Regions from separate parts of the Thalassotalea castellviae genome, predicted to be linked through region 1. Evidence: predicted binding sites of a transcription regulator. Region 1 holds the regulator's gene; the other holds the start of a gene.
The links. The regulator FliA, encoded in region 1, starts transcription of late flagellar genes. The targets are predictions, from matches to a motif close to CTAAAGNTNNNNNNNNNNNNGCCGATA.
Positions count from the first base shown of each region.

Region 2: RM573_RS00050 (cytoplasmic protein) is a predicted target of FliA. The motif match lies at 2,806-2,832, and genes of this name have one in related genera.

Region 1 covers NZ_JAVRIF010000002.1:160,089-165,653, forward strand. The annotation lists gene RM573_RS04420 (chemotaxis protein CheA) at 1-581, opposite strand, end outside; gene RM573_RS04425 (protein phosphatase CheZ) at 595-1,338, opposite strand; gene cheY (chemotaxis response regulator CheY) at 1,369-1,752, opposite strand; gene RM573_RS04435 (RNA polymerase sigma factor FliA) at 1,816-2,535, opposite strand; gene RM573_RS04440 (MinD/ParA family protein) at 2,554-3,396, opposite strand; gene flhF (flagellar biosynthesis GTPase FlhF) at 3,439-4,971, opposite strand; gene flhA (flagellar biosynthesis protein FlhA) at 5,037-5,565, opposite strand, start outside.
Region 2 covers NZ_JAVRIF010000001.1:9,646-15,210, reverse strand. The annotation lists gene RM573_RS00080 (DNA-3-methyladenine glycosylase I) at 1-282, shown strand, start outside; gene RM573_RS00075 (Bax inhibitor-1/YccA family protein) at 405-1,073, shown strand; gene tusD (sulfurtransferase complex subunit TusD) at 1,152-1,526, shown strand; gene tusC (sulfurtransferase complex subunit TusC) at 1,526-1,897, shown strand; gene tusB (sulfurtransferase complex subunit TusB) at 1,900-2,193, shown strand; gene RM573_RS00055 (TusE/DsrC/DsvC family sulfur relay protein) at 2,193-2,525, shown strand; gene RM573_RS00050 (cytoplasmic protein) at 2,537-2,737, opposite strand; gene RM573_RS00045 (glyceraldehyde-3-phosphate dehydrogenase) at 2,881-4,329, opposite strand; gene RM573_RS00040 (DUF2989 domain-containing protein) at 4,483-5,286, shown strand; gene msrB (peptide-methionine (R)-S-oxide reductase MsrB) at 5,306-5,565, opposite strand, start outside.

The sequences.
Region 1 (5,565 bases):
ATTTCATTACTATCGCTTGAAACTGGTGTAGGTTTTGCAGCAGAAGCAGTCGGAGAGCCGCCATGTAATTCATCTAAAAGACGTTCAAATTCATCTTCGCTCATTTCATCATTTGAGGAAGAGTCGGCAACTGCTGGTGTTTCAACTTCTGCCACAGGTTCTGGCTCACTTGCAGCTTCTGGCTCTGCACCTTCAGGTGTACTTAATCGATGCAATTCTGCAAGTAATTCAGCATCTGCGGCAACTAATTCTTCTCTTGCTTGCACCAAAGCAAACATCTCATTAATCGTATCTAATGCTTGTAAAATAACATCCATTAAATCCGAAGAAACTGAACGTTGACCATTTCGAAGCAAATCGAAAATATTTTCAGCACCATGACAAACATCGACAAGTTCAGTTAAGGCTAAAAATCCCGCGCCACCTTTAACGGTATGAAATCCCCTAAAAATCGCATTGAGTAAATCAGCATTGTCAGGATCATTTTCTAGTTCTACAAGTTGCTCAGATAAACTTTCAAGTATTTCACCAGCTTCGATTAAAAAATCCTGAAGAATTTCTTCATCCGCTTCATAAGACATCCAGCAACTCCTATTAAAAACCTAAACTAGATAAAAGATCATCAACGTCATCTTGGTCAGCGACCACGTCATCTCTTTCTTTTGCATTAACAATTGGACCTTCAACTAGGTTCTCACCTACTTTAGGTTTAGCTGATTCATCAGCCTCACCAGAAGAAATACCAAAGGCTGTTAACATATTAATTAAACTATCTTCAACTTCTCTTACTAAGTCGATAACCTTACGAATCACTTGTCCGGTAAGATCTTGGAAATCTTGCGCCATTAATACATCGGTCATCAATGCATGCATATGTGCAGTATCGCGGTCTGTCGTTTTCAATAACGCATCTATGTCTTTACATAGCACTTTAAACTCGGTCACCGATAAATCATTGTTCATTAATTTATCCCAGAGCGGGTTCACTGCTTTAACTTGCGCTTGAATATTATCAACGACCGGAAAGATTGATTCTACGGCATCCATCGTTTTATTAGCCGCTTCTTCTGTGCGAGTAATAACGTAATTTAGTCGCTCTTTAGCATCTGGAATATCAGCATTAGCAAGATCGTTCAAGCGAGAATCAACTTGAAAATTCATAAGAGAATCATGAAGTTGTCGCGTTAACTTGCCTATTTCAGCAAATAATTCAGTGTTGATAGGATTCTGAATTTCAGCGATTAAGTCGTCCGCTTTATCTTGCTGCCCTGTTTCTATGTATTCAACAAGCATTTTCGCTTGTTCCAAAGAAACATGCACACCATTATCTTTACTCATGCAACATCCTTACCTGACAGAGAGTGCCAATTATCCTAAGCGTTCAAAAATTTTATCAAGCTTAGTTTTTAACGTTGCTGCGGTAAATGGTTTAACAATATAGCCATTAACACCCGCTTGGGCTGCCATAACAATCTGCTCTTTTTTCGCTTCAGCGGTTACCATCAATACAGGTATATGAAGTAACTTTTCATCAGCGCGAATCGCTTTGAGAAGGTCTATACCTTGCATTCCAGGCATGTTCCAATCAGTTACTACAAAATCAAATTCACCTTCTTTAAGCATAGGTAATGCAGTACTACCATCATCAGCTTCTTGAATGTTAGTGAACCCTAAATCACGCAATAAATTTTTAACTATACGTCTCATTGTTGAAAAATCATCAACAACAAGCACTTTCATATTTTTATCCAAGGCACCCTCCAGGGAGATCATTCAAAATTTTTAAATCTAAAAAACTACTGGTATATATTGTACTTAACTTTGCCAAGATTGCATACGAGCTTTTAATCTATGTAATGCTTGACTATGAATTTGACTAACTCTTGATTCACTCACATCGAGAACTTGGCCAATTTCGCGTAAATTCAATTCTTCATCATAGTATAGTGACAGTACTAAAGCTTCTCTCTCGGGTAAAGTAGTAATGCATTCAGAAAGCGCTTTTTTAAAGATAATTTGTTCTATGTCCTCATAGGGGTCATGATTGTTTTTATCTTCAAATGATTGAATGACATCTTCACTCACGCCGAGGTCATCAATTCCTATTATTTTACCCGAACTTACCTCACTAAGAATATGATGGTACTCATTGAGCGAAATATCAAGTTTTTCAGCAACTTCAATATCTGTTACATCACGACCAAGTTGTGCTTCTAATGCTTTTATCGCTTCACTCACCATTCGGCTATTTTTATGAACCGAACGAGGAGTCCAGTCACCGCGGCGTATTTCATCTAACATGGCACCGCGGATCCGTATACCAGCGAAAGTTTCAAAGCTTGCGCCTTTGCTAGAATCGAAATTATTTGCCGCTTCAAGTAAGCCAATCATGCCTGACTGAATAAGGTCATCAACGATGACACTAGAGGGGAGTCTTGCCAATAAGTGATAGGCAATACGTTTGACTAAAACGGTATGCTGTTCAAGCAATGCGCTTTTATCAATGTGAACATTATAAGTATTAGCTTTTACCAAAGTAGTCTACTCTTTTGACTAGTTTTCTAATAACTGCTCAATGAAAAATTCAAGATGGCCAGATGGATGATGGGGAATTGGCCATTTAGTAATTTTACTCGCTAATGCTTTAAAGGCTTTAGCGGCAGGTGAGTCTGGAAACGCCTCAACAATTGCTTGCTGCTTTCTTACTGATTTTCTAATATTTTCATCGAAAGGGATTACGCCAACTAAATCCAAAGCGACATCTAAAAATCGGTCAGATACCTTGGAAAGTTTAGCAAAAAGTTGTTGGCCTTCTTTTGGACTTCTCACCATATTTGCCACAACTTTAAATTTAAAGACATCGTGATCACGACTAAGTAGTTTCATTAATGCGTAACAGTCAGTGATTGACGTTGGTTCATCACACACCACCAATAATACATCTTGTGCGGCACGAGTAAAACTTAGCACCATATCTGATATACCTGCTGCGGTATCAACAACTAACACGTCAAATTGCGTTCGCATATCACTAAAAGCACGAATTAAACCAGCGTGTTCTGACGGGGTTAAATCCACCATAGATTGAGTGCCCGAGGTAGCAGGAATAATATTGATTCCAGCAGGGCCTTTTAAAATAATATCATCAAGCTCACATTCACCTGATAATACATGTGAGAGATTACGTTGAACTCTTAAACCTAGCATTACATCGACATTGGCGAGGCCTAAATCAGCATCTAAGACTAAAACCCTTTTCCCCAATTGCGCCATGGCAATTGACGTATTTAATGAAACATTGGTTTTGCCTACCCCACCTTTACCACCAGAAACTGCTATGACTTTTATTTGATGATTTTCTTGCATTTTTCGTAAGCCACTCGCCTGATCTATCATTAATTTTTTCTCTATTTTGCTCAATATCTGCGTCGATATTGTTTACATACTCACTGCATGACTTGTTGGCATTGGCCGCCATGAATTTTGGCAATTTACTTTTGTTGCTAATCTATCTGCAAGCGTAACTAACTTTTCAGCATTTGCAACTTTAATATCTTCAGGAACTCTTTGTCCATCAGTAAGATAACCTATTGCTAATCCATTTTGAATAGAAGTTGCAATGATTTCGCCAATACTTAGACTTTCATCAAGTTTAGTATAAATAGCACCCGCTAATGGTACTTTTTTAAATCGTTCCACATTTTCTTGCATTACACGCTGTTGCGTATTCGCAGCCAGCACTAAATAATTACGAATTCTAACACGAGAATTTGCCATTAATGCGGTTAAATGTTCAGAAAGACGCATATCTCGTTGCCCCATTCCTGCAGTATCAATTAAAACTAGTTTTTTATCAGCATATTGCTCTAATAGAGTATCTAACGCTTTTGCATCTTTAGCTAGCTTTACTTGGCAACCAATAATACGTCCGTAAGTAGAAAGTTGTTCAAAACCGGCAATTCGATAACTGTCTGTTGAGATCATAGCCACTTTGTCCGCGCCATGAATTTGAGCAAATCTTGCCGCTAATTTAGCGATAGTGGTGGTTTTACCCACCCCGGTAGGTCCCACTAATGAAACCACGCCACCACGATGAATAATATCATTGTTAGTGGTGTTTAATTGTTGAGCTAATAATTCTTTCGCCGTCTCCCAAGCTTGTTCTTCATTATTGTGAACAGGAATTGCGCTTGAGATTTGATCCGCAACTTGATCATTAATGCCAATATTTAATAAACGGTTGACCATCAAGGCTTTGCAAGGATCTTTTTTCGCCATATCTTGCCACATTAACCCTGATACTTGGTGCTCAAGTAATTCTCTGATAGACGCCATTTCTTTACGCATCTTTTCAACTTCTTCCGACGCGCCAATATCTACACGATTATTTTTACTTGCTGGACTGATCCCTGACGCTTGATGATTTTCTAAGGGTTCATTAGCCTGATGTTCATTTTGGCTAAAATTATGTTGATTGTTTACAGGTTCGCTAGTGGTCTGTTTTTCTGAATTATTTGATGTATAAAGCGAACCTTGTTCCAATCTATCAGTGAAACTTTTTAGCTGTTGTTCTATGTCTTGTTGCGCGAGGTTAGATTGAGTCTTTGCTTGTTGACTAGCTTGTTCACGTTGTACTTTACGTTGAAGCAATGCCGATAAACTATCAACACCCCCTGCAGAGTTTTGTTCGTTAGGCATAGGCTGTTTTAAATTTTTACTAGACGACAGTGACACCACGTCATTTTCAACATCTCTTGATTCCATGGATGCCTGAGCAGAAGTACTTTCTTGATTGTTAGCCTTTTCGCTTGTAGGTGCTGGGGTTTGCTGACTGTAATCAACTGCCGCCATTAATTCGACACCTTCAGGAATTTTTTTATTTGACATAATGACGGCATCAACACCTAATTCGTGTTTGATTTGTTCTAATGCCGTTCTCATATCTTTTGCTACAAAACGTCTAATTTTCACGAAAAACCCCTTACCGAATACTTAACGGCTATAGTCATTTACCAATACTTTTGCTTTACAGGTGATTACTGGCCAATCGAACTAACAATCTTGATTTGCTTGTCATCTGGTATTTCCTGATAAGAGATAACTCTTAAACTAGGAATAGTATATTTAACAAACTTAGCTAAGACCGTTCTTAAAATTCCTGAGGTCAACAATATTGGGGTATTTCCTGCCAATTCTTGTTGTTGTGCTCCGTCAGTTAAAGAGGTTTGTAATCGTTCAGCTAAGCCTGGTTCAATACCGGCGCCATCATCACCTGCCATTTGCATTGACTGGTGCAACATTTGTTCCAACTCTGGTGACAAAGTTATGACAGGCACTTCAACATCAGGACCCACCAACTCTTGAACGATAAATTTACGTAAAGTAATTCGCACGGCAGCGGTTAATACTTCTGGATCTTGACTCTTACCTCCGTATTCAACAAGGGTTTGAATAATGCTTCTCATATCACGAATTGCAACACCTTCATTCATTAAGTTTTGTAACACTTTAACTATAGTGCCTAAACTTAAGATATCCGGAATTAATCCTTCGACTAATTTAGGG
Region 2 (5,565 bases), on a different contig from region 1:
TTTATTGAAATACAACAAGAGTTTGGTAGCTTTAGTCATTACATGTGGGGATTTGTTGATCATAAAACCATTGTGAATGAAATAAAAAATGCAGAAGATTATCCAGCAACAAGCCCTGAGTCTGATGCCTTTTGTAAAGATCTGAAAAAACGAGGTTTTAAATTTATTGGTTCAACGATTTGCTACGCGCATATGCAAGCATGCGGTATGATAAATGACCATAGTTTGTCTTGTTACAAAAGATCACAAATAATATCTGAATTTGATCAACAAAAAGCATAGTATTTTGTAAATCACGTGTCATAATATGTCAAAGGTGATAAATGAAAAGTTGCTTTGCACTTGAACTTCTCAATAAAAGCCTTATCTTACAAATATAACTTAAAGTTCTTAGAGGAATGTTTATGCAATCTAATATGAGTTTTCAAACCGCGAGCAAGAGCTCAGCAATTGAAATCAATAAAGTGTTAAAGAATACCTACATGTTGTTATCAATGACATTAGCATTTAGTGCCGTAACCGCAGGTATTTCAATGTCTATGGGCTTGTCTCATATGGCTGGGTTAATTATGACCCTTGTCGCTTTTGTTTTATTATTTGTGGTTCATAAGCAAGCAGATAAAGCGAGTGGCATATTTTGGATATTCGCATTCACTGGTTTAATGGGGGCTTCACTTGGGCCAATGTTAAATTATTATGCGGCAATGCCAAGCGGTCCTTCATTAATTATGCAAGCACTAGGTGGAACAGCATTAATATTTTTTGCTTTATCTGGTTATGCATTAACAAGTAAAAAAGACTTCTCATTTATGGGTGGTTTTTTAATGGTTGGCTTAATCGTGGCGATTATTGCTTCTATTGCTAATATCTTTTTTGCAATTCCAGCACTATCTCTTGCGATAAGCGCTGCCATTATTATGATAATGTCTGGTTTAATTTTATTTGATACAAGTCGTATCATTCATGGTGGTGAAACAAACTACATTAGAGCGACTGTTTCGTTATACTTAAACATCTATAACATCTTTGTTCACCTTCTTCATTTATTAGGTGTATTTGGCGGTGATGATTAATCTCTGCTAAAAAATCAGATATAATAAAAAGCCTCGAATTATCGAGGCTTTTTTTTAAATTTTGTTTGGATATATTCGATGAAAAAATTGGCGGTTATTGTTACCACCCCACCCACGAGTCCTTTAACTCAGACGGCTTATCAGTTTATTGAAACAGCGCTAAGTCAGAGTGTTGAGCTATTAGGTGTATTTTTTTATCAATCCGGTGTTTTAAATGCAAGTCAGTATTTATCATTACCCAATGACGAATTTCCTTTACATAATAAGTGGCAACAATTAAATAAAGATCATGATGTGCCCTTCTATCTTTGTAGTACGGCAGCAGAAAAACATGGTTTGATAAAAGCAGAAGAGCCAATGTGTACTAGCTTGATAATAAGTGGCTTTACTATTGCTGGGTTAGGTGAACTTGTAGAATTATCGCTTAAAGCTGATCGTGTGGTGCAATTATAATGTCTGAACCAACGACTAAAACAATTTCTATTTTAAATACGTCATCGCCCTTTGGCCAAGCAAATGCCAAGGACTCCTTGGATATTGCCCTTATTATGGGCACATACGAACAAGTTACTCATCTCTTTTTTCAAGGTGATGGTGTATGGCAATTAGTTAACAATCAGCAGCCTGAATCGATTCAAATGAAAGATTTTCTTAAAACATTTTCAGCGTTTGAATTTTATGATTTAGAAAATATTTATGTTTGTAAAGAAAGTTTAACTCAGCGTAAATTACCTTTATGTTTCCATATTGATAATGTTCAAGTATTAGATAAAAAAGATTTTGCAACTAAACTAACGGCCAGTGATATCTTGTTAAGGTTTTAAAGATGAATAAAAAAACACTTCATTTAGTTAGGTTTTCACCTTTTATAAATACAGATATTGAGCTTTGTCGCGACAATTTATTAGCGGATGATTCAATCGTTTTAATTGATGATGGTTGTTACACTCTTAATCATCAAATTTTTGAAGAATTACAACTTAGTTGCCAGCAAATCTATGTGGTTGAACAACACGCTATAGCGCGTGGAATAACCTTAGCAAACCATAGTAACGGTATTAATTTAGCAAAGCTTAATCAACTAATATTTCAATATGATAACTCGGTAACCTGGCAATAATGAATATAGTATTTAAAGGGAAAGAAATAGAAACTGACGCTCAAGGCTATTTAGTGAATTATCTTGATTGGCACAGAGAGTTGGCTGAAATACTTGCCAAAAATGATAATACTGAATTAACACAAGCACATTGGGAAGTGATCACATTCGTCAGAGAGTTTTACCTTAACTATAAAACTTCTCCAGCAATACGAGCGTTAACTAAAGCAATGAAAGCAGAATTTGGCGAGGAAAAAGCAAGTAGTCGATACCTTTATCGATTGTTTCCTGAAGGGCCGGCTAAACAAGCAACAAAATATGCGGGTTTACCTAAACCCGCTCGTTGCATTTAATAGACAGTTGCTTAGACTTTGACATTAATATGATGACCACTACTTGCCGTTGTCGGTAAACTAGCCGCTTCTACATTCGCCCCTTCAATAAGTTTCATCGCTAACTGACCTTCAAGCTCTTGTTGATCTTGAACTTTTTTTGCAGTAAGTAACGCATGGCCTGTATCAATATTGGTATTGGTATTACTTGATGATGCGATTGTTATTGACATATAAAACCCTTAAAAATTGCTGTGCTGAATAAAAAATCAGTAACTTTAAGCTATAGCTTAATATACTTTATCGGCCTTTGTATAAAAAACATGAATAAAAAAAGGCACTTTATGTGCCTTTTTTAGTATGACTGATGAATTAATTAATTCAAAGGCAGTGTTGGTACTGCAATGCCAGACATTTCAAGCATCACTCTTACCACCTGACAACTATAACCAAACTCATTGTCATACCACACATACAATACTGCACGGTCGCCATCAACAATTGTTGCTTGTGAATCAACCACACCTGCATAACGAGAACCAACTAAATCCGTTGATACGATTTCTGTTGAAGCAGTATAATCTACTTGGTTTTGTAATTTAGAATTTAAAGAAATATTACGTAAATAATCATTTAATGATTGTTTGTCGGTCGCTTCTTTTAAGTTTAAATTCATAATTGCCATTGATACATTTGGCGTTGGAACGCGTATCGCGTTACCGGTTAGTAAACCTTTTAACTCTGGTAATGCTTTAGACACAGCTTTTGCAGCACCTGTTGTACTGATCACCATATTTAAAGGAGCACTTCTGCCACGGCGAGGCGCTTTATGGTAATTATCAATTAGGTTTTGATCATTCGTATAAGAGTGAACCGTTTCTACATGACCGTTTTTAATACCAAAATTATCATTAATCGCTTTTAAAACAGGCGTAATTGCATTGGTTGTACAACTGGCAGCTGAAATGATTTTATCATCTGCTAAAATCATATCTTCGTTTACACCATAAACAATGTTTTTTATATCACCTTTGGCAGGAGCTGTTAATAAAACTTTTGCAACACCTTTTGATTTAAGGTGTTGGCCTAAACCTTCTTCATCAGTCCAAATACCTGTGTTATCAACAACTAATGCGTTATTAATACCATGTGCTGTGTAATCAATTTCAGCCGGAGATTTAGCATAAATTACTTTGATAAAAGCACCATTGGCTCTGATGACATTGTTTTCTTCATCAATTGTGATACTACCGTTAAAAGCACCGTGAACAGAATCACGTCGTAATAAACTTGCACGTTTGGCAAGATCACCTTCTTGACCTGGACGAATTACAATAGCGCGTAAGTTTAAGGTAGAGCTTGGACCGGCACGCTCAATCAATAAACGCGCGAGTAAACGACCAATGCGACCAAAGCCGTATAAAACAATATCTTTCGATTCAAGTAAATCGTTGGTTTTAGCAATGTCTACTAATTCTTTTTCTAAAAATTGTTCAATTGACAGACCATTTGCTTCGCCTTTAAATAAATAACGATAAGCTAATTTTCCGACATCAATTCGAGCGGGAGCTAAATTCATTTTACTTAATGCTTCAACGAACGGGAAACTTTCGCGTAAACGAAGTTTACTTTCTTCATGAAGTGCTACAGATTTATGTGCTTTAATTATATCGATTGCCGAAGCATTCACTAAAGGACGACCATAAACAGATATTTCGATACCATTATTTCTAAAAAGTTGGCCAATTATTGGCTGCATATTTTCAGCAAATGTTTGGCGCTCTTGCCAACTAGTTTGATATTGTTCCTCAAGATGAGAAGTCATTGCGTAAACCTTTTTATTTCAGTCAATTGAACGAAGTACTATTATAAATTATAGTTAGAATTCACAATAGTGAAATGCGGTGCGTATTGTAATGGAACATAAAACATTTCGCCATAGGTTACATAAAATTTATCAATAATATTAGGCACACATATGCAAACGTTATTATTTACTCTCCTCTTGTCATTATTACTTATGACGGGATGTGATTCAGGGCCGAGTTTTTCACAATTATGTGAAGAAAACCCGGAGATCTGTGGAGAATTTCATGAAGATTCTTGGTGTAAAAGAGAGAGAATAGCCGTTGGTGCTGCAAATATAGCACATAAAAAAACTGCCGGTGACTTACAAAAGTTTAATCAATTGATTGCTTATGAAAACTATAATAAATGTGTCAGTCACGCTTCAAAAATTGAGCATATTAAATTAAAAGAAAAGAAAACCCGTAGAATAGAAAACATGATGAAAGCTCGCCAAAGGATTGAAGAAATAGCTGAGCAAACGCGCGGCTCTGAACACCCACGCTTACTGTATTTTCATTGGACTCGTTATTTAAACGAACAAGCCTTAGAAAAGTTTTTAGCCCTAGAAGGTACAGGCGAATTAGAAACACCTGAGTCGCAATATGAGTTGGCTACTTATTATATAAAAAGAGATCAAAATAAAACATTACAGCTACTCTTTCATGCGTTAGAGTTATATAAAGATGGCAATGATATTAACCCAGAAATTTTTAAATCATTATCATCAATCTTTGCCGATAAAAAGCAACCAAAACAATCATATATTTGGTTAAGGGTATTGCAATTATATATGCCTGATGACAGCAGTCTTTCACAAACGACATTAGATAATTATGTCGCACTTCACCATTTAAAAGTGGAATTTTTAGATAAAGTAGCAGAAACAACACTCGATAAAATATTAAGTGAAACGTTTACCGCACCAAAATTTTAAAGAGGTTGTTTGAGTGAGATTATTTCGCTTGAAAGTGTAAACTCAATGAATTAACACAATATCGTTTACCCGTTGGTTTTGGCCCATCATCAAATACATGACCTAAATGCGAATCGCATGCAGCACACTGTATTTCAGTACGTTGCATACCATGGGAGTCATCGGGTAAATACTTTACCCGATCATCTAAACTCTGAAAAAAGCTAGGCCAACCACAGCCGGCATTAAATTTTGTGCTTGATTCAAATAAAGGTTGTTCACAGCACGCGCAGTGGTAAA